DNA from 2 places in the Ruania alkalisoli genome. Region 1 is predicted to be linked to the other one. Evidence: riboswitches for the same ligand, from Rfam matches in the RefSeq annotation. Region 1 holds a riboswitch; the other holds the start of a gene.
What was found. A riboswitch is a leader RNA that binds a small molecule or an ion and turns the genes downstream of it on or off. The one in region 1 is predicted to bind FMN.

Region 1 (10,995 bases):
CCGGGAGCTCCGGAAGCAGCTGCCCGGATTGGAAGACGAACCCGAAGTCGGTGCGGCGCAGGGCGGTGCGGGCGGCGTCGGAGAGCGAGGCCAGGTTCTGGCCCGCCCAGAGCACCTCGCCCTGGGTCGGCGTGAGCACACCGGCGAGGCAGTGCAGGAGCGTCGTCTTGCCGGAGCCGGAGGGGCCCATGACGGCGACCGACTCACCTGGGGCGATGGTCAGGTCGACGCCGGCGAGCGCCGTGGTGGTGACGCCGTCGGTGCCGTAGGTCTTCACCAGATGGTGGGCGGTGAGAGGGGTGCGTGTGGTCATGTCCTCACTCTGGCGCCGGTCTCACGGTGGCGGTATCGGCCCCTGGGATCGAGGTTCATCGTGGGGATCCACCCCTGGTCTGGTGCGATCTGCGACCCTGGGCGGAGGCGAGTGCGGTGGTGCAGTGTGATCGGTCCGACAACGGCTGGATTGGTCAGCGGCGCCCGGGACCGGTAGAGTGGCACGCGGCCTTGAGCCATGAGCGCCCGTAGCTTAATGGATAGAGCATCTGACTACGGATCAGAAGGTTGGGGGTTCGAGTCCCTCCGGGCGCGCTCGTTGAGACAGCGACACAGAAGGGCCGGAATCATTGAGATTCCGGCCCTTCTGCGTTGTTGGGTGATCCTGCATCGCTGTACTCCGGCCCCGGGGTGGTTCGGATGGTGAGGAGCCATCTCCGTCGCCTGTGATGCAGATCACAGGCGATCTCGCGTGAGCATTCCTGCGCTGATGTGTCGTAGATGGTGAGCGTAGTCGTTGCGGTCTCTCCCCCGGGCCTGCACGTGCGTGCGCTCCAAACCCGGGCGGGCCGTTCGCGGCCCGCCCGGGGCCATTTCTGGCCTCAATCACTGAGGGGTGGCGAGGGTGTTCACTCCGAGCGCGGCGAGCGTGCCGAAGGCGACTCCCCAGATTGCGATCGAGGCGATCTGCCAGCCGATCACGGCATTGCGAGATGCGCCGAAGGAGACCATCGCCATCGACGTGATCTGGCTGGGCAAGACGGTCTGGCCCAGCAGGCTCACGCCAGGGACGCCGAACCTGTCGAACATCCGCTTGAGCCGCTCACGCCGCGGGCTGTGCTCCGGCTGCCGGTTCTTTGTCGCGGCGTTGCGCACGCGGGAGGCGCCGAGTACGAGGATCACCATCGAGGCGACGTTCCCCACGATCGCCGCAGGGATCGCGACGAACGGGCTGAGTCCGGCGAGCACGCCGATGACGGAGCCGAAGTAGGACTCCACGAACGGGATCGCGCTCGCGAGGACTACTCCCAGCCACTGGATCACCGGGGGAAGTCCTTCGGTGAACTCACGCAACGACTCGATCATGATGGTGCTCCTTCTGGGCAATTGGCCGGGCGATTCCGGCCGGCAACGGGTACTAGACCAGGTTCCCGCCGTCGCTGTGCTGGAGGTAGTGCGCCGCCGCACGAGATCGCAGCCGCACTGTCACCTCCCGTCCATGACACCCGTCATGTTTGTCGTGTGAGGCGTATCACAGCAGGTTTCGCGTCATGGATCGCTGCTTGCCGGGTCATGAGCAGATATGAGGGGTGAGCACTGGGTGAGTGAGGTAGACCAGGTTCCTGGCCTGGTGACATGGCTGCTGTCTCCCGAGCGGCAGGCTGCTGCCGTTCTGGTCAGCATGGCGCGTTCGACCGCCACGCCGCTGGTCCAGGTGGGCCGGTTGATGTCCGAGCTCGACGGTGTGGCCGAGGTGGTGGTGATCGCCTCGCACGAGGCGGGGGGTGTGCTGCGAGCGCAGTTTGGGCCCGCGCGCCATCTGTACGGCGGCGCGGCCCGGGTCATTCCCTCACGGAGGTATATCGGGCTGCTTCCGAGGTTGCACCTTCCCTTCGGGTCTGCTGATAGTGCACGCGTGACTGACGCGATCGTCGCTGACGTGCGCCGACTTCGCGGTGGGGCGGCGGGGATGGTGGCGGCACCAGGGTCGGCCCCGTCGGGCGGATGAGAGCTCAAGGGCTCCCGGTCCCAGGCTCCTGATGGGGGTTGTCGCGCCGCGTGCGACGTAGAAGTCGAAACGTTTCGTTTTTTCGGCCATTCCTAGTAACGTGACGGCTGCACCTGTATCGAGCTGACTCATCGAGGAGAGCCCCCACATGACCGGAGCACCGATCTCCGTCCAGCTGTACTCCGTCCGCGAAGCCATGAAGGTTGACATGTCCGCCGCGCTGCGACGGATCGCCGACATCGGCTTCACCGAAGCCGAGGCATTCGGCTTCGCTGATCGGGTGGAGGAATTCCAGAAGGCCAAGGACGAGTCAGGGTTGAGCCTGACGTCCGGGCACGCCAAGCTCGTCACGGCCGACGATCCCGCCGCCATTCTCGGGGCTGCCCGCACCCTGGGGATGTCCACTCTCATCGACCCGGCCATCCCGGCCGAGCAGTGGGAGACCCGCGAGTCCGTGGAGGGCTTGGCTGCTCGTCTCAACGAGCTCGCCGTGCAGGGAGCGGACCAGGGCTTGAGGATCGGGTACCACAACCACTGGTGGGAGGTTGCTGAGATCGAGGGCACTCCGGCGCTGGAGATCTTCGCCGCTGCGCTCGATGAGCGGGTCATCCTCGAAGTTGATACTTACTGGGCCGAGGTAGGCGGCGTCTCCGCCGCCGCGCTGCTGGAGCGGCTCGGGTCGCAGGTCACGCACATTCACGTCAAGGACGGCCCGCTCACGCGTGACAACAAGGCACAGCTGCCTGCCGGTGCTGGCCAGGCCCCGGTCGAGGCGATCCTGGCCGCAGCCCCGAACGCCGTCCGCGTGGTGGAGTTCGACGACTATGACGGCGACGTCTTCGAGGGCATCGCTGCCAGCTTCGCCTACCTCAAGGACCGCGCCTGATGCCCGGCCGTGTGGGAGTCGGCGTCATCGGCGCCGGCGTGATCAGCACCCAGTACCTGACGAACCTGACGACCTTTCCTGACCTCGAGGTGCTCTTCATCGCCGACCTCGACGTCGAGCGCGCCCAGGCCAAGGCGGAGGAGTTCGGTGTGCCGGGCCATGGCACGGTGGCCGACCTGCTGGCCGTGGACGAGGTCGAGATCGTCGTGAACCTGACCATCCCGGCGGTGCATGCCGAGGTGGGTCAGCAGATCATCGCCGCTGGTAAGCACCAGTGGAGCGAGAAGCCGTTGGCGTTGGACCGGGCTTCGGGCCGTCAGCTGCTGGAATCGGCCGAGGCTGCTGGCCTGCGGGTCGCGTGCGCGCCTGACACGGTTCTCGGCTCGGGTCTGCAGACCACGATCCGGGAGTTGCGGGCCGGGCGGATCGGCACTGCGCTGAATGCTCTGGTTCTGTTCCAGACGCCTGGGCCGCATTCCTGGCACCCGAGCCCGGAGTTCCTCTTCGATGTCGGTGGCGGGCCGCTGTTCGATATCGGTCCGTATTACCTGACGGCGCTGGTTCACCTACTCGGTCCGGTCGCCTCGGTCAGTGCGACCGCCTCGACGGCGCAGGCCACCCGGGTGATCGGAGCCGGCCCGAAGGCGGGCACCGAGTTCCCGGTGAACGTGCCCACCCACCACGGCGCGCTCATCCAGTTCGAGTCCGGTGCCGCGGCCCAGGCGGTGTTCAGCTTCGAGTCCGAGATCAAGCGGACGTTGCTGGAGGTCACGGGTTCAGCCGGTTCGGTCGTGGTGCCCGACCCCAACAAGTTCGAAGGCGCCACCACGCTCTGGGCGCCCGGGGTCGGCGAGGCCGAGGAGATTCCCTCCGCGGGGGTGACCACCACGCGCGGCACTGGCGTGGTCGAGCTCGCACGTGCGATCCGCGCCGGTGAGGCTGAGCGCGCATCCGGCGAGATCGCTTTCCACGTGCTCGACGTGATGATCTCCATCGACGAGGCGGCGGCCTCCGGCACCGCGGTCGAGGTGGGCAGCACAGTCACCGTCCCGGACGCACTCCCGGCCGAGTGGGACCCCACCGCCGCCACCCTCTGAGCCGTCACGGACCGAACTGCGGGCCCGGGCTGTCCACATCATGGACGGCTCGGGCCCGTCGCACGTTCTGGCCGTCCCGCCTGTGCAAGATGCTCTGCGGCTCACGCACCAGCGTGGCCGTCCGTGCCCTCCCGACGGCGCCCCATCTGGCCCCGATCGCGAGGTCACACCGAGCATCCGCCTACCCCGCGCGAAAGGCCTGACCCGTGTCGACCGGCACCACCTCTGAAGCTCCACGTCGCTCCCGATTGCGACTTCCCTCGTTCAGCGTCCAGATCATCCTCGGCCTGGTCCTCGGCGCCGTGCTCGGATGGGTCGCCCTGCAGATGGGTACCGTCGGGGCCGACGAGAACCCGAACTGGCTCACCGAGACCCTCGCCACGATCGGCGGGTCCTTCGTGACCCTCCTGCGCGCGATCGTCCCCCCGCTGGTCTTCCTGGCGATCGTTGCCTCGATCGCGAACCTCCGGAAGGTCTCCAACGCGGCGCGGCTCGCCGGTCAGACCCTGCTGTGGTTCGCTATCACCGCGGGTATCTCCGTGGCCATCGGTATGGCGCTCGGCCTCATCACCCGGCCCGGTGAGAACACCTCGATCAGCGCCGACCTCGCCGAGGCGCCCAGCCGCACGGGTAGCTGGGTCGACTTCCTCACCGGCCTGATCCCCAGCAACGTCCTCGGGCTCGACGCCGGGCTGCGTGGAGACTCGGTCTCGCTGAACTTCAACGTGCTGCAGATCGTGGTGATCGCCCTCGTCGTGGGGATCGCGGCTCTGCGTTCCGGCCAGAAGGCTGACGCCTTCCTCAGCTTCAACGCCTCCGCTCTCGCGGTCATCCAGAAGGTGCTGTGGTGGATCATCCGCCTCGCACCGATCGGCACGCTCGGTCTCATCGGGCGGGCGGTGGCCACCTATGGGACGGAGCTGTTCGCGCCGTTGGCGACCTTCGCCGTCGCGATCTACATCGGTCTGGCCATCGTGCTGTTCGTGCTCTATCCCGTGCTGCTGCGGGTCAACGGGCTGCCAGCGCTGCCGTACTACAAGGGCGCGTGGCCGGCCATTCAGCTCGGCTTCGTCTCCCGCTCCTCGATCGGCACCCTGCCGGTGACCGAGCGGGTGACCGAGCGCAACCTCGGAGTCCCGCGCGAGTACGCCTCGTTCGCCGTGCCGCTGGGGGCGACCACGAAGATGGACGGCTGCGCCGCGATCTACCCGGCGATCGCTGCGATCTTCGTCGCCCAGTTCTACGGCATCGACCTGTCGGTCACCGATTACCTGCTCATCGCCTTCGTCTCCGTGGTCGGATCTGCCGCGACAGCGGGACTCACCGGGGCGCTGGTGATGCTCACCCTGACCCTGTCCACCCTCGGGCTGCCGCTGGAGGGTGTGGGTCTGCTGCTCGCCGTCGATCCCATCCTGGACATGGGGCGCACGGCCGTGAACGTGGCCGGCCAGGCGCTGGTGCCCACGATCGTGGCCAAGCGGGAGGGCATCCTCGACGAGGATCGCTATCGCGCCGGCAACGCCGAGAACCTCTTCGCCGACGAGGCCGTGTCCGACCGGGAACCGGAACCGGCCAACGCCTGAGAGGCGACGCCTCGGGCCGCCGGGGAACTCCCCAGCGGCCCGAGGCGTTGAGAGGGTGTGAGCATGATCGACGACGTCCGAGACATCAGCGCCGACGCCAGCACTGCACTATCCGTGGTGAACGTCCGTGACGCGGCCCCGGTTGCGGGGGTGAACGAGATCCTCTCCCTGGCTGACGAACTCAGTCGCATCGGCGATGCCGGGTCGCAGCTCGCGCGGGCGATCGAGTCCGCCACCGGGCTGCGCGCCGGCGAGGTGCAAGTGCTCGCAGCGGTCGCAGCGGGGGCGGAGCACCACCGGGCGATTGCCAGCACCATCGGTCAGGTACCCGAGGCAGCGGAAGCCACCGTGGATGGGCTCGCCGAGCGTGGGCTCATCGGGCGGCACTCGCACGAGTCCGATCCCAGCGGAGAACTCGGCCTCGTCCACGTCTCCCCGAGCGGGCAGGCCGTGCTGGAACAGGTCGAGGCCGTGCGCATTCGCCTCGCCGACGCGCTCTTCGGGGCGCTCGGACTCGAGAAGGCGCAGGAACTGCGGCGGACCCTGACGGCGGTGGCCGAGATCGTGGAGACGCCCGCCTTGCGCTGAGGTGCGGGGAGCACCTTGACCACCGTCTTGGCCCCTTCTACTGTGAATCCATTCAACGGCAAGCCCTGACCCGATGACGGGTCAGGCGTGGGTGGGCGGAACGGAGCATGTATGACCATCCATCTCGCAGGTGACTCCACGGTGGCACCCGGCCCGCTCGACGGGTCTGGTGTGATCGGCTGGGGCGGAGTGCTCCAGGAGTTCGTCGACGAGCCGGTCGTCAACCGTGCATTCGGCGGCGCCACGACCGATTCCTTCGTGGCGCAGGGGAACTGGCAGGCGACCATCGACGCGGTCGAGGTGGGGGACGTCGTCGTGATCCAGTTCGGGCACAACGATCAGAAGGACGCCGATCTCGAAGCCGATGGGCGCTACACCGAGAATCTTGGACGGTTCGTCGCCGAGGTGCGCGAACGTGGCGGGTCGCCGGTGCTGGCGACGTCAGTGGAACGGCTGCTGCGCGATGACGGGGGAGCGGTGAGCGTCTCCCACGGCTCCTACCCGCGGGCCGTGCGCCGCCTCGGACGCCGCCTGGACGTCCCGGTGATCGAGCTCACCGCCTTCACCCGGTGGCTCTACGAGTGGCTCGGTACCGAGGCGGGCCCGCTGCTGTTCCCGCACGGCAAGCCGGACCGAAGCCCGGAGGAAGCCCGCGACACGACCCACTTCGGACTCGCCGGAGCACGGGCAGTGGCCGGCTTCGTCGCCCAGAACCTGCGAGCGATCCGGGGCCAGGACGACGACCACGAACCGCTCGGGCTCTGGGTCATGCAGCAGTAGATCCGCCCGCCACCGTCCGGAGACTCTCACGAGATGGGCAGTGGGGACGCTCACTCACTGCCCGGCCACACGCTATGCCACACTGAACAGGTCGAACTGAAGTTCGCGCACTCCGGGGTCGGTGTAATTCCGAACCGGCGGTTACAGTCCGCGACCCGGCCGCAGCCAGCGGCCGGTTGACCAGGTGAAACTCCTGGACCGACGGTGAAAGTCCGGATGGGAGGAAGTGCGCGCGCGGTGGTCGGCTCTTGCGCCGGAGTAGGTCCGCGTGGGGAGCCGTTCGTCGTCGCCGGCCCCGGGCTGCGCCCTAGCGCAGGAGGAACCCGGTGGCCCACCCCGACGGCGGAGCCCACGATGCCCGCTCCGGTGACCATGATCGTGTGGTCGCCGCCCTTGAGCGCGCCGTCGAGCTGAGCGCCCGCGGTCTCGGCCGGGTCAGCCCGAACCCTGCCGTGGGATGCGTGATCCTCGACGCTGAGGGTCACATGGCCGGCGAGGGCTGGCACGCCCGCCCCGGTGGCCCGCATGCCGAGGTTGTTGCGCTGGACGGCGCCCGCACCCCTTCCAGCGCCGCGGGCGGGACCGCTGTCGTCACTCTCGAGCCGTGCCCCCACACCGGCCGCACGGGCCCATGCACGCAAGCCCTGCTCAAGGCTGGGATCTCGCGTGTGGTCTATGCCGTCGCCGATCCGCTGCACGAGGGTGGGGGAGAGGTGCTGCAACAGGCAGGCGTGGAGGTGCACGGCCCCGGCAGCGACCTCGTGCCCGCCGAGTTCACGCAGTCAGCCGCCTTCGTCAACGAACCCTGGCTGACGGCGCAGCGCACCTCCCGCCCGCACGTCACCTGGAAATTCGCCGCCACCCTCGACGGCCGGTCCGCGGCCGCCGACGGCACTAGCAGGTGGATCACCGGAGACGAGGTCCGGGCTGACGTGCACCAGCTGCGTGACAGCGTCGACGCGGTGCTCATCGGGGCAGGCACCCAGCGCACGGACGACCCGCAACTGACCGTCCGGCCGGCGCCGCAGGACGGACGCCAGCCGCTCCGGGTGATCCTCGACCCGAGCGGTACCACGGCTCCCGGTTCCCGGGTGCTGGACGCCGCAGCGCCGACGCTGCTGGTGCTTGGCACGGATGCACCCGAACCCGATGCCCCGGACCGCGTGCAGATCGCGCGCGTGCCCAAGGCGATGAAGGAGGCAGGCGGTCTCGACCTGGACTCGGTGCTCGCCACCCTCTACGCCCGCGACGTCCGATCGATCCTCCTTGAGGGTGGCCCGAGCCTGGCCGGCTCGTTCCTCGCCGCCGGTCTCGTCGATCGCGTCGTCGCCTACCTCGCTCCCGCACTCCTTGGCGCCGGCCCGGCAGCCCTCGCCGACGCCGGTGTGGCCACGATCGCCGGCACCCACCGCCTCGAGCCGATCGACGTCACCACCCTCGGCCCCGACATCCGACTCATCGCCCGCCCGACCCGCCGAACGGACCGTTGAGCGGACTCCGTGCCCGCCGCCCACTATGCCAACGGCCTCGATCACCAAGGAGAGACCATGTTCACCGGAATCGTCACCGACCTCGGCACCGTCACCGCCCTCGAACCTGCGCCGGGAGGGGCCCGGCTGCACGTGCAGGGCCGGCTACCCCACGACGTCGCCCTCGGTGACTCGATCGCCGTCGACGGGGTCTGCGTGACCGTTGCCACCCTGACCACAGTGGATGGTGCCGCACAGGAGCTCGGAAGGGACGCCGTCGTGGAGTTCACGGCCGACCTCATGCCCGCCACGCTCGGACGCACCACTCTCGGCCAGCGCGAACCCGGAGACAGGGTGAATCTCGAGCCGGCGCTCGCAGCGAACGGGCGCTTCGGCGGCCACGTGGTGACCGGCCACATCGACGCCGTGGGCACCGTGGTGGGGCGCACCGCCGGCGACCTGGCTGACCGCCTCACCATCGCCGTGCCCGCGCACCTGGCGCGCTACGTGGTGGCGCAGGGATCGATCGCGATCGACGGCGTCTCCCTCACCGTTGCCGAGCTCGCCGACATCGATGATGGCTGCCTGGTGACTGTCGGCCTCATCCCCGCGACCCTCGAGGCCACCACCCTCGGGCATCGCACCCCACCGGACCGGGTGAACCTCGAGGTGGACGTGCTCGCCAAACAGGTGGAACGTCTGCTCGCTGCCGGGGAGTCCGCTCATGCGTGAGGTCGAGAACGCGATCGCGGCGATCGCCGCTGGGCGGATGGTGATCGTCACCGACGATGCTGACCGCGAGAACGAGGGTGATCTGGTGGCCGCCGCCGATGCGATCACGCCAGAGATCGTCGCGTTCATGGCCACCCACGGGCGCGGACTGATCTGCGCGCCGATCACTGCCGAGACCGCCCAGCGGTTGGAACTGGCGCCGATGACCCGCCGCAACACCGAGGCGCATGGGACGGCGTTCACCGTCTCCGTGGACGCCGTCTCGGGTATCACCACCGGCATCAGTGCCGCCGATCGCGCCCGCACGATAGCCTTGCTCGCCGACCCGACCACCGCGACCGACGACCTGGCCCGGCCGGGGCACGTCTTTCCGCTGGTGGCCGACCCTGACGGTGTGCTCGGCCGGGTCGGGCATACCGAGGCGGGTGTGGACCTGGCACGCCTCGCCGGACGCGCGCCCGCCGCCGTGATCTGCGAGATCCTCACCCCCGACGGCGTTTGTTCCCGTGGCGAGCAGCTGCGCGAGCTGGCCGCAGCTCACGATCTGCCGGTGGTGAGTGTGGCCGAGCTCGTCGCCTATCGCCGGCGCGAGCCCGGAGCGCGGTCCACCCAGGTGCAGCGTGGAGCCACCCAGGCGCATCGTGCGACGGCCCAGGTGCATCGTGCGGCGGCAGCCATGCTGCCCACGGCGGCCGGCGCGTTCCGGGCTGTCGTCTTCACCGATCCCGCGGGTACCGAGCACGTGGCCCTGTGCCACGGGCTTGACTCTTCCGACCGCTTCGCAGGCGAGGAGGACGTGTTGGTGCGGGTGCACTCGGAATGCCTGACCGGTGAGGCGTTCGGATCGTTGCGCTGCGACTGCGGCCCCCAGCTCGACGATGCGCTCGCGGCCGTGGCAGCCCGTGGGCGAGGCGCGGTCGTGTACCTGCGTGGCCACGAGGGACGCGGCACCGGGCTCAGCGCGAAGGTCCGTGCCTACGCACTGCAGGAGCAGGGGCGCGACACGGTCGAGGCGAATCTCGACCAGGGCCTGCCCGCCGACGCCCGTGACTATGCGGCGGCCGCCGCCATCCTGCTCGATCTCGGCGCCCGGAACGTGCGCCTGAAGTCGAACAACCCGGCCAAATCGGCGGCGCTCGCGCTCGGCGGCGTGACGGTACGCGGCCACGAGCCGGCGCCGGCACCGGTCGGCGCCGACAACCTCGCCTACCTACGGACCAAGTCCGAGCGGATGGGGCACGTGCTGCCCTGGCTTCCAGATGTTGCCGACCCCATCGACTCGGCCGCTTCCAGGATCACCTCCGACGATCCCGCCACCCATGAGAGGACACCCGTATGAGTACCCACGCCCCCCACACCGGACCACAGATCCAGGTGCCGCACGTACCCCACCTGAGGGTCGCCGTCGTGGCAGCCCGCTGGCACGAGGAGATCACCACCGGCCTGCTCGATGGGGCGTTACGGGCGCTCGCGGACGCGGGCATCGAGGAACCGCAGGTGGTGCGGGTGCCAGGCAGCTTCGAACTGCCCGTGGCTGCCGGCCGGCTGGCGCGGGGAGGGTTCGATGCCGTGGTGGCCCTGGGGATGGTGCTGCAGGGCACCACCGCACATTTCGAGTACGTGTGCCACGGGGTGACGGCGGGGCTCACCCAGGTGGCCACGTCCACCGGCGTCCCGGTCGGGTTCGGGGTGCTGACGTGCTCGGACGAAGCGCAGGCGCGCGACCGGGCCGGGCTGCCCGGCTCGAGGCAGGACGTCGGCTATGAGGCGACAGTGGCGGCGATCAGTACCGCGGTGGCGCTCGCGGGGGCCGGGGTCTGATGGCGTTTCTTGCCTTCCCGTCCTCATCTCCCCGTCC
Region 2 (10,995 bases), 1.5 Mb from region 1:
CACCGGTACGCAACCTGGGGCTGGTGGTGTGCTGGGACGACGGCGACGATCTGCATGCCGAGCCACGAGCACCGTATCCCCACATCCGGGAGGTCCTGTGCCTACGGGCGGAGGAGGAGTCCGCGGCGGCACTGATCGGCGGGTTCGGGCGCACCCCTCACGCGGAGATCCTGGTCTCGGAGGGCTGGGCGCGGTCGGTGCAGGCGGCGCGGGGACTGGTACGGGCGAGCACACCGCGGGTGAGTGCACCCACTGATGCCGATCTCGCGCGAGAGGGTGCCGCCGGACGGGCTCGTATCCCGGGTGCGGCCGTGCAGGTCGTCCGGCGCGGTTTGAGCGAGGGGCCGGTGCTTGTGCAGGTTCCGCGATCGGGGTATCTGCCGGTGGTGGCCTGCCAGACGTGCCGGACACCGGCACGCTGCGGAGAGTGCCATGGTCCGTTGGCGCTGGACCGTCCGGATGCGACACCGCGGTGCCGCTGGTGCGGGCGGTGGCAGACGCGCTGGCAGTGCGGTACGTGTGAGGGGACGCGGGTGCGGGCAGCGCGTGTGGGGTCGGATCGGACGGCGGAGGAGCTCGGTCGCGCGTTTCCCGGCACTCCGGTGCTGGTCTCGGACCGGGACTCCGGAGTCACCGCTGAGGTGGATGCGCGGCCACGCCTGGTCGTCGCGACCCCGGGGGCGGAACCGGAGGCGCAGGGCGGGTATCGAGCAGGGCTCCTGCTCGATGCTGCGGTGCTGACCGGGCGCCCTGAACTGGGTGCCGCAGTGGAAGCGCTGCGGCGGTGGTTGCGGGCGGCGGCGCTGGTTCGCCCGGATGGTCAGGTGATGCTGCTGGGTCAAGGAGCCCCCGTGCCGGTGCAGGCGCTGGTGCGGTGGGATCCGGTCGGTCACGCGCAGCGCGAGCTGAGCGAACGTGGCGAGCTGGAGTTCCCTCCGATCACGCAGTGGGCTGCCGTGACCGGCGATGCGACAGCGATGCGGCTGTTCAGTGCGCGGCTGCGGCTTCCGGAAGGCGCAGTGACGCTGGGGCCGGTGCCGGTGGAGGAGACGGGCCCGGACGGGGAGCCCTGGGTGCGCCTCCTGGTGCGCTGTCCACGGGATCAGCGGGACGAGTTGGGCCAGGCGTTGGCGGAGGCGGTCGCGATCCGCAGCGCCCGCAAGGAACCAGGTTCGCTGCGGGTGCGGGTGGACCCGGAACGGGTGGTCTGAGGAACCTCTGGGGGCGGCCACAGGCGATCCAGGGAACGGAGCGGGAGTGAGAGACATCGCAACGACTGGTGCGGCAGATGGAGGACGAGACGTGAGCAGGATCAGCGCCGTGGTCTTCGACTTCGGGCAGGTGCTGGTGCACTGGGACCCGACCGCAGTGTGGGAGGGCGAACTCTCTCGGCAGGAGGCCCTCACTGCGCTCGAGGAGGCGGACTTCTTCGCTGTGAATCGGAGGCTGGACGCCGGCGCACGGTGGGCGGACGTGCGTGGGGAGCACGAAGCGAGAGTGGGGGAGCGGGTGCAGGTGGTGGACCGCTACCTGCAGGACTTCCCACGGTCACTGGTGCGGCCGATGGAGGGAATGGAGGCACTCGTGCGGGACCTCCAGCACGCCGGGATCCGGACGCTCGGACTCACGAACTGGTCCGCGGAGACGTTCCATCACGCCCCGGAGACGGTGCCCGCGATCGCTCTCATGGAGGACGTGGTGGTGTCCGGACAGGTGAAGTTGGCGAAGCCGGATCCGGCCATCTACACCTTGATGCTGGATCGGTTCGGCCTGGATCCTGCACAGACCGCCTTCGTGGACGACTCGCCGCCGAACGTCGACGCGGCCCGCGCGCTGGGCATCCGGGCCGAGGTGTTCACCGGTGCCGACGAGTGGCGGGCAGCGCTGCGGGGGTGGGGTGTGGCGGTGTGACGTGGCTCGACCGCCGCCTCTGTGACCGTGGCTGGCCTGCCATGTCGGCCCCGGGAGAATTGGTGCTTGCGCCTCCCGGCTCCTGTCGATCATCCACGCAGATGACGCCATCCTGACCTCCGTACCCGCTCAATGTCGGTGGTGGGTGGGAGGGTGAAGTCATGACCTCGACAGCAGCTCACGACTCCTTCTCGGTTCCGGCCGGGACGGGGTTGTTGGCTGCTGTGCGGGCCAATGGGGTGGCAGCTCGCGCGGTGGAGGTCGAACGGGCCGAACTGGTGGTGGCGTGGGTGCGTCAGGCCGCGATCGACCCCGATGACCCGGCGGCCAGGAACGGCGTGTTCGACCCGGACGAGCAGCCAGGTTTACCGGGCACGCAGGAGCCGATGCGGTTGGCTGGCCCGGGGGCGCCGTTGGTCTCGGATCTGGGGTTTGTGTCGTTGGCGGCGGCGTTGGGGATGTCGAACGAAGCAGCGTTGGGGTACGTCGGCGCGGTGGTCGAACTCGCCTACCGGTTACCGACCCTGTGGTCGAGGGTGCGGGCCGGGCAGGTCAGCATCACCCGGGCCCGGGCGGTGACCCGGTTGACGAAGCGACTCCCTACCGATGGCGCAGCCTGGGTGGATGGGCAGGTGGCGTGGACGATCGGGTCCTGCTCGCTGGGCCAGATCGAACGCACCGTTGCCGCGGCGATGGAGACCTTCGACCCCGAGCAGGCTGAACGCGACCAGCAGGCCGCCCTCGAACAGCGGCGGGTGAACATCCACCTGGGTGATCTCGCCACGGCCGCTGACCCCAGCGCGGGCGCTGTGGTCGGTTTCGATGGCGGGTTGGATGTGGCCGACGCACTCGACCTGGAAGCAGCCGTGACAGCCCGCGCCGCCGCATTGAAGACCCTCATGCCGGATGCGAGTGAGGACGTACGCCGCTCGATCGCGTTGGGTGACCTCGCCCGCGGGAACACCACGACGTTGCCTGCGCCCGATAGCCACGCACATGACGGCGCGGCCCCACTGGACGGCACCGGGGCTACGGAGGACGCCACCTGCGGATGCACCACCGGGGCTGGTGCCCCTATCGGCCCGGCCGGCATGACCGACGATGACCCGGCCGCCACCGACACCGGCGGCACGCAGGCCACCGGGCGCACGGTGATGCTGTACCTGCATCTACCGGTTGATGCCCTCAACCCGCATGCCCTCGATCAACACGCCTTCGACGAGCACAGCGGTGCGGGTGTGTTCGGGGCCGGGGTGGTGGGCCGGTGTGAGAACACCCGTTCGCCGGTCACGGTCGAGCAGGTGCGTTCCTGGTGTGGCACTGCGGGGCGGGTGCTGGTGCGGCCGGTGATCGATCTGAACGACCACTACTCAGCCACCACGTATGAGGCCAGCCCCAGGCTGCGTGAACAAGTCATCCTGCGCGATACCGCGTGCCGGTTCCCGTTCTGCTCCCGCAGTGCCCGCACAGCGGATCTGGATCACATCACCCCGCACGAACAGGGTGGTCCCACGACCTCACGGAACCTGGCCGTGTTGTGCCGCAGGCACCATCGGGTGAAGACCCACACCGACTGGTCGTATGAGCTGTTGAGTCCGGGGATGTATTACTGGACCGGGCCCGATCGGGTGGCGTATCTGGTGAGCCCGGCGGGCACGTTCGTACTCCCCGGTGTCATCAGTACCCCGGGTCAGCCGGTGATCAAGACCCGCCGCGTCGCGATCGCCTCGATGAGAGCCAATGCCCGGGCCATGCCCACCCGCCGCCACCAGGTGCGACCAGCAGCAGGACAGCCGCCTCCCGGCACCAGTCCCAGCACCGGTTTCGGCACCGATCCAGGGCCCGACGCTGGTCTCGACCGTGACCGGCGCCTGCACCACGAGCACGGCGGGCGCCCGCCCGTCCACGACGTTGAGCCGCCCGCAAGCCCCGGCACGACGACGCCCCGGCCAGGCAACACCGACCCACCACCCTTCTGACCACCCCGCCCCGAACCCCGCCGACAGCCCGTCGACGGGGGCCTTGGCGTGCCCGGAGTTCTCCTGCTGCACCATTTCCATGGCGCTAGAAGCTCCCCTGAGAGCAGTTGATCTGGATGCTGTCGTGTTCGACGTCGGTGAGACGCTTGTCGACGAATCTCGCGCCTGGACTCAGCATGCGCACGCGGTGAACCTCAGTCCATTCACGGTCATGGCAACGTTGGGAGCCCTCATCGCGGAGGGTGTCGATCATCGGCACCTGTGGAGCCGGTTGGACGTTGCCCCGCCGACCAATCCAGCATCGATTGAACGCGGCGACCTCTACTCTGACGCACTCCATTGCTTGGCAGTCACTCAGAAGTGCGGCCTCCGGCTCGGCATTGCCGGAAACCAACCGAGCGCAGCGGTCCGTGAACTTCGGCAGGCTGGCGTACACGCGGACCTGATCGCCTCGTCTACCGAGTGGGCTGTGGCCAAACCAGCGGCCGCGTTCTTCGACCGCGTCTGCGCTGAGCTCTCACTTGCCCCAGAGCGGATCCTGTACGTTGGCGATCGGCTCGACAACGACATCCTGCCCGCGCACGCCTCGGGAATGAGGACGGCGCACCTGCGCCGGGGGCCATGGGGAGTCCACCACGCAAGACTGCCCGACGCACGCCGCGCCGACATCCGGATCAGTTCGCTGCCCGAGCTGGCCGACTGGCTGCAGCGCACCAGGTCATCCAACTGACCGGCGACTAGACCTAGACTGGCACGCATGCGTGTTGTGTTTGCGGGCACGCCCGCCGTTGCTGTGCCCTCCCTCCACGCGATCCTCGCCTCAGACCACGAGGTTGTCGCCGTTCTCACGCGACCTCCGGCCCCTGTCGGGCGCAAACGCGTCCTGACTCCGAGTCCGGTTCACGAGGCGGCGGACGCGGCAGGAATCCCGGTGATCACCTCCGACAAGCCGCACGAACCCGGCACCTACGAGCGCCTGCGCGCACTCGCCCCGGACGCGTGCGCCGTCGTCGCCTACGGTGCGCTGCTGCGTGAACCCGCCCTCTCGCTGCCGACGCACGGCTGGATCAACCTGCACTTCTCACTCCTGCCCGCATGGCGAGGTGCGGCACCTGTGCAGCACGCGATCATGGCCGGCGACGACGTGACCGGGGCGAGCACGTTCCGCATCGAAGCAGGTCTCGACACCGGCCCTGTGATCGGCACGATGACTGAGACGGTGCGCCCGTGGGATACGAGCGGCGACCTGCTGGACCGGCTGGCGGAGTCAGGGCCCGCCCTTCTCGTCTCATCCCTGGACGCACTGGCTGACGGCAGCGCGCAGCCGCAACCACAGCCTCCCGACGGTGTCAGTCACGCCCCCCGCCTGACAGCCGAACACGGGCACGTCGACTGGCGACGGCCCGCGGCCGCCATCGACAGGCAGATCCGTGGCTGCACCCCGGCCCCGGGGGCGTGGACCACCCGGGAGGGCCACCGCGTCAAGCTCGGACCGGTACGCCCCGTCCAGAACGCCACCGCGCTCGTGCCGGGCCAGCTCGCCGCCACAGCGGACGGCGTCTTTGTCGGCACCGGGACCGTGCCGGTGCGTCTCGACCGGATCGCGCCACCAGGGAAGTCCTGGATGGCAGCGGCCGACTGGGCACGGGGCGCGCGGCTGGGTGAAGCCGACAGATTCGATATCGCTGATGTGGCAGCCGGCCACCACTCCAGGCAGGACACGCAGATATGAACGAAGATCACCGCAACAACGGCAATGACCGGGAACGCCGCGGCCGGCACGATCGGGACGGCCGGCCAGCGCGCGGACCGCGATCGAGTCGTGGAGGTGATCAACCGGGTGGGCGGGAGCACGGCCGACAAGGCGCCCAGCGTGGCGCCAATCGTCGCGACAGGACCGACGACCGTTCCCGCACGAACCGGGCACCACGCGAGCGAGCCAAGGACGCCGATCCGGCGCGCCGCGCCGCCTACGACACCCTCCGCACAGTCGCCGACTCCGACTCCTACGCGAACCTGACCCTGCCGCCGATGCTGCGCGAACGCCGCATCATCGGCCGTGATGCCGCGTTCGCGACCGAGCTCGCATACGGCACGCTGCGCTACCAGGGCCGCTATGACGCGATCATCGCCACTGTCGCAGACCGCCGCCTCGAGCAGCTCGACCCACCGGTGCTCGACGTCCTGCGGCTCGGTGCCCACCAGCTACTCGCCATGCGGGTACCCGATCACGCAGCCGTCTCCGCGACAGTGGGGCTGGCCCGCAGTGCCGTCGGAGCCGGGTCGGCTCAGTTCGTCAACGCGATCCTGCGACGCATCGCCGAGCGTGAGCTTCCGGAATGGTTGGACATCATCACCGCCGAAGTGCCCGAGGAAACCGACCGGCTGGCTGTGTCCAGTTCGCACCCGGCGTGGATCGTTCGCTCGATGCGGCAGAGCCTGTCCACCACCGCCGACGGTGCGGACGACCTGCCCGCGCTGCTGGAGGCGGACAACACCCCGCCCGCGGTCACACTCGTTCTCCGCCCAGGGCTCGCGACGGACGAGGATGCACCCAATGGCCAGCCCACCCGATGGGCCTCGACCGCTCGTACGCTCTCTCATGGCGATCCAGGGGCGCTGGAGGCGGTCCGCTCCGCCCGCGCCGGGGTCCAAGATGAAGGAAGCCAGCTCGTCACGCTGATTGCCGCCGCCGCGCCCGTCGATGGCCCCGATGCCACATGGCTCGACCTGTGCGCCGGCCCCGGCGGCAAGGCCGCCCTGTTCGGCGCCCTCCTCGCCGAACGGTCTCCGGACGGAGTTCTGGTGGCCAACGAGATCTCTACCCACCGGGCCAGACTTGTGGATCAGTCCACCGCAGCCGTCCGGACGGTGCTGCCCGGCTTGAGCGTCCGGATCGGAGACGGCCGAGAAGTCGGACACGAACAGCCCGGTGCCTTCGATCGAGTCCTGGTGGACGCCCCGTGCACGGGCCTGGGCGCGCTCCGCCGCCGCCCCGAGTCCCGCTGGCGTCGGTCGCTGTCCGACCTGGCCACCCTCGGCCCGCTGCAGCGCCAGTTGCTGACCTCCGCTCTGAACGCCACCCGTCCCGGGGGAGTGGTGGCCTATGTGACCTGCTCTCCGCACCTGGCCGAGACTCACGCCGTGGTGACCGACGTGCTGAAGCGAGCCGAGCATGCGGAGGTACTGGACGCCGTCGAGATCGCCGAGCGTGTGATCGGCGCCCCGCTGCCCAGCCAGCAGGGCCCCTATGTGCAACTGTGGCCCCACCGGCACGGGACCGACGCGATGTTCCTCGCCCTCATTCGCCGGTGACCACCGATACCCTGACCACCATGACGGCACCGATACTCATCTCACCGAGCGTGCTGAACGCGGACCTGGCGAACCTCACCGGGGAGATCGGGCGCATCGCCAGTGCCGACTACGTGCACTTGGACGTCATGGACAACCATTTCGTGCCCAACATGACCTTCGGCCTCCCGGTGGTCGAACGTATCCTCGCCACCACGGCCGTTCCCGCCGATGTGCACCTGATGATCGACGACCCGGACACCTGGGCCCCCGCCTACGCCGAGGCCGGGGCTGCGTCCGTCACCTTCCACGCCGAAGCGGCCCGGGCGCCAGTGAGGCTCGCGCGGGAACTCCGCGCGAAAGGTGCCAGGGCAAGTCTCGCGCTCCGCCCGGCGACCGGGATCGAGAACTATCTGGACCTGCTACCGGAGTTCGACATGGTCCTGGTGATGACCGTTGAACCCGGCTTCGGTGGCCAGTCCTTCATCACCGGGACGTTGCCGAAGATCCGTCGTACCCGCGATGCCATCACCCGCTCGGGCGGTGACGTGTGGATCCAGGTCGACGGTGGCGTCTCCCGCGAGACCATCGCCGACGCCGCAGCCGCAGGCGCGAACGTCTTCGTCGCAGGCTCAGCGGTCTACTCTGCCGCCGACCCGGCCGAGGAGATCGCCGTCCTGCGGGGCAAGGCCACGGACGCGTTCCGGCCCTGAGGCCCACCGTCTCAGGTGTGAGAGAATGGCCGCGATCAACGTGCTCCGGGGTCGGTGAAAGTCCGAGCCGGCGGTGACAGTCCGCGACCCGATCGCAAGATCGGTTGACCTGGTGGAACTCCAGGACCGACGGTGAAAGTCCGGATGGGAGGAAGCACGCGACGTCAAGTGACGTCGTCGGTCGACGTGCGCCGCGCCGTCGTCCACCCCGGGTATCGCTTGGGGAGAGGACGAAAGAGCATGTCGCGCAGGTCGACGCAGCCAGGACCGGCTGACGCCGCCGATCTTGTCGGCTCGTCCGTTCTGGCACCGCTCGCGGCCGGAGCGGCCGGGCTGCTCCTGTGGGAGATCGTCGCCGGCCTGACGCCCTCGCGCCTCCTTCCTGCCCCTAGTGCACTGGCCACGCGGCTCGCGACCGAGATCTCCGAGGGCGACATCCTGCGCTACGCCGCCACCACGGCCAGCGAGAGCCTCCTCGGCGGTCTCATCGGCCTGGCGGTCGCCCTCCCACTCGGCTACCTGCTGGCCCGGTCCCGCCTCGCGTCGGCCGCGCTGGGGCCCTACCTGGCCGCCACCCAGGCCATCCCCGCCGTCGCCCTCGCCCCGCTGATCGTCCTCTGGTTCGGCTATGGCCTGCTGCCGATCGCGATGCTGTGCGCGCTGCTGGTCTTCTTCCCGATCGTGGTGAACACCACCCTCGGCCTGACCACGCTCGACGAGGAGGTGCTCGGTGCCGCGCGGCTCGACGGCGCCGGGCGCTGGCGTCTGCTGCTCCACATCGAAGCGCCCCTGGCCCTTCCCGCCGTCCTCGCGGGTGTCCGCAACGGTTTCGTCCTGTCCATCACGGGCGCCGTGGTCGGCGAGTTCGTCATGGGCGGGCAGGGCCTGGGACTGCTGCTGTCGGTCTACCGCGACCGCTCCGACACGACCGGCATGTTCGCCACTCTCATCGTCCTGGCCGCCGGAGCGGTCGGATTCTACGTGCTCGTCAGAGCCTGGGAAAGAAAGGTCCGTTGGTGACTACCGTTCGCCGCCGCAGCCTGCTGGCTGCCCTCACACTCACTCTTGCCGCAGCCGCGGGGTGCGCGCCCACCACCGATGACGGCGACTCTTCCTCGCCGAGTTCGGGCACCGATCCGCAGCACTCACTGACGATCGGCCTCACGTACGTTCCGAACGTCCAGTTCGCGCCGTTCTACCTCGCCGAACAGCAGGGCTACTTCGATGAGGCCGGCGTCGATGTCACCCTGCGTCACCACGGCGAGTCCGAGGACCTGTTCGGAGCCCTGGCCGCCGGCACCGAGCAGGTGGTCGTGGCCGGTGGCGACGAGATCATGGTGGCGCGGGACGCGGGCGTTCCGGTCCGCAGCATCGCCACCCTGTATGAGTCCTATCCGGTGGCGCTCATCGTTCCGGCCGACTCCGACATCGCCACGCCGGCCGACCTGGTCGGCCGCACCGTCGGGGTGCCCGGTCCGTTCGGGGAGACGTGGTTCGGGCTGCTCGCCATGCTCGACCAGGCCGGGCTCACCGACGAGGACGTGCAGATCGAACACATCGGCTTCACGCAGCAGAGCGCACTCTCCGAGGGACACGTGGACGCCGTCATGGGCTATCAGAACAACGACGTACCTCAGTTCGCCGCCACCGGGCTCGACGTGCGGGCCGTACCCCTGGGTGAGGTGCCGCTCGTGGGCATCGGACTCGGCACCACCGACGAGCTCACCCAGACCCAACCCGAGGCGTTGCGGGCGGTGATCGGCGCAGTCGGGCGTGCCCTCGCCGACATCGCCGCAGACCCCCGTTCCGGGGTGGACGCCGCGATCGAGGCGATCCCGGGCACCGTCGATGCCGAGCAGGAGGCGATCATGACCGCCACGATGGAGTCGACAGTGCCGTTGTACGGCACCACCGGTCCCGGGTGGGGCGTGCACCGCGGCCCGTGGCAGGAGATGTCGACGTTCCTCGACTCGGTTGAGTTGACCTCCTCGCCCGTCCCACCCCAGGAGGCGTATACCGACGCCTTCGCTGAAGACCAGTAGGCTCTGCGGCGTGAAAACCTTCGACGACCTCTTCGCCGAGCTCCAGCACAAGGCCCAGACCCGCCCGGACGGTTCCGGGACCGTCGCCGAGCTGGACTCCGGCGTCCATGCCATCGGCAAGAAGATCGTCGAGGAGGCCGCCGAGGTGTGGATGGCGGCCGAGTACCAGAGCGAGGACGAGGCCGCCGAAGAGATCTCGCAGCTGCTTTACCACCTGCAGGTGATGATGCTCGCCCGCGGTCTCACACTCGAGGACGTCTACAAGCATCTGTGAGCACCCGGCCCACGTGATATGACACCCACCCATCTGTGAACCGAAGGACCCCCGTGCTCAGAATTGCCGTGCCCAACAAGGGCTCACTCTCCGAGCCCGCCAGCCAGATGCTGCGGGAAGCCGGCTACCGGCAGCGCCGCGACGGCCGCGAACTGGTACTGCCCGACACCGCGAACGACGTCGAGTTCTTCTTCCTGCGACCGCGTGACATCGCCGTCTACGTCGGTGAAGGCGTCGTCGACGCCGGAATCACCGGCCGCGACCTGCTACTGGACTCCGGTGTGGACGCCATCGAGCATCGCGCGCTCGGCTTCGCAGGCTCGACGTTCCACTTCGCCGGGCCACCCGACCAGGTCACCTCACTGGCGGACATCCACGGCAAGCGAGTCGCCACCAGCTACGCCCACCTGGTCGGCACGTACCTGTCTGAACGGGGTATCGATGCGCATGTGGTCCGTCTGGACGGCGCGATCGAGTCAACCATCCGGCTCGGGGTTGCTGACGTGGTCGCGGACGTCGTCGAGACCGGTGGCACACTACGTGCGGCGGGCCTGCACGTCTTCGGCGAGCCGATCCTGCACTCGGAGGCGGTGCTGATCCGCCCGAACGCGGGGGAGGAGCCCAAGGCAGGGCTCGCCACCCTCGACCGCCGTCTCCATGGCGTGCTCGTCGCACGTCAGTATGTCCTCATGGACTACGACTGCCCGGTGGATCGAGTGGAGGCCTGCGTGGCCGTCACCCCCGGCCTGGAGTCGCCGACAGTCTCGCCGCTGCACGACGAC

Region 2: another riboswitch for FMN. It lies ahead of IM660_RS09750 (ABC transporter permease); the one in region 1 lies ahead of ribD (bifunctional diaminohydroxyphosphoribosylaminopyrimidine deaminase/5-amino-6-(5-phosphoribosylamino)uracil reductase RibD).

The regions. Positions count from the first base shown of each region.
Region 1 covers NZ_CP063169.1:642,589-653,583, forward strand. Annotated here, with positions in the region: gene IM660_RS02615 (ABC transporter ATP-binding protein) at 1-313, opposite strand, end outside; tRNA gene IM660_RS02620 (tRNA-Arg) at 516-588, shown strand; gene IM660_RS02625 (hypothetical protein) at 880-1,359, opposite strand; gene IM660_RS02630 (hypothetical protein) at 1,595-2,002, shown strand; gene IM660_RS02635 (sugar phosphate isomerase/epimerase family protein) at 2,151-2,888, shown strand; gene IM660_RS02640 (Gfo/Idh/MocA family protein) at 2,888-3,985, shown strand; gene IM660_RS02645 (dicarboxylate/amino acid:cation symporter) at 4,192-5,568, shown strand; gene IM660_RS02650 (helix-turn-helix domain-containing protein) at 5,632-6,156, shown strand; gene IM660_RS02655 (rhamnogalacturonan acetylesterase) at 6,268-6,936, shown strand; FMN riboswitch at 7,040-7,170, shown strand; gene ribD (bifunctional diaminohydroxyphosphoribosylaminopyrimidine deaminase/5-amino-6-(5-phosphoribosylamino)uracil reductase RibD) at 7,263-8,426, shown strand; gene IM660_RS02665 (riboflavin synthase) at 8,484-9,137, shown strand; gene ribB (3,4-dihydroxy-2-butanone-4-phosphate synthase) at 9,130-10,476, shown strand; gene ribH (6,7-dimethyl-8-ribityllumazine synthase) at 10,473-10,958, shown strand.
Region 2 covers NZ_CP063169.1:2,189,001-2,199,995, reverse strand. Annotated here, with positions in the region: gene IM660_RS09785 (primosomal protein N') at 1-1,211, shown strand, start outside; gene IM660_RS09780 (HAD family hydrolase) at 1,303-1,911, shown strand; gene IM660_RS09775 (HNH endonuclease) at 2,073-3,890, shown strand; gene IM660_RS09770 (HAD family hydrolase) at 3,970-4,620, shown strand; gene fmt (methionyl-tRNA formyltransferase) at 4,648-5,622, shown strand; gene IM660_RS09760 (RsmB/NOP family class I SAM-dependent RNA methyltransferase) at 5,619-7,205, shown strand; gene rpe (ribulose-phosphate 3-epimerase) at 7,226-7,897, shown strand; FMN riboswitch at 7,935-8,058, shown strand; gene IM660_RS09750 (ABC transporter permease) at 8,138-8,917, shown strand; gene IM660_RS09745 (ABC transporter substrate-binding protein) at 8,914-9,939, shown strand; gene IM660_RS09740 (phosphoribosyl-ATP diphosphatase) at 9,950-10,213, shown strand; gene hisG (ATP phosphoribosyltransferase) at 10,267-10,995, shown strand, end outside.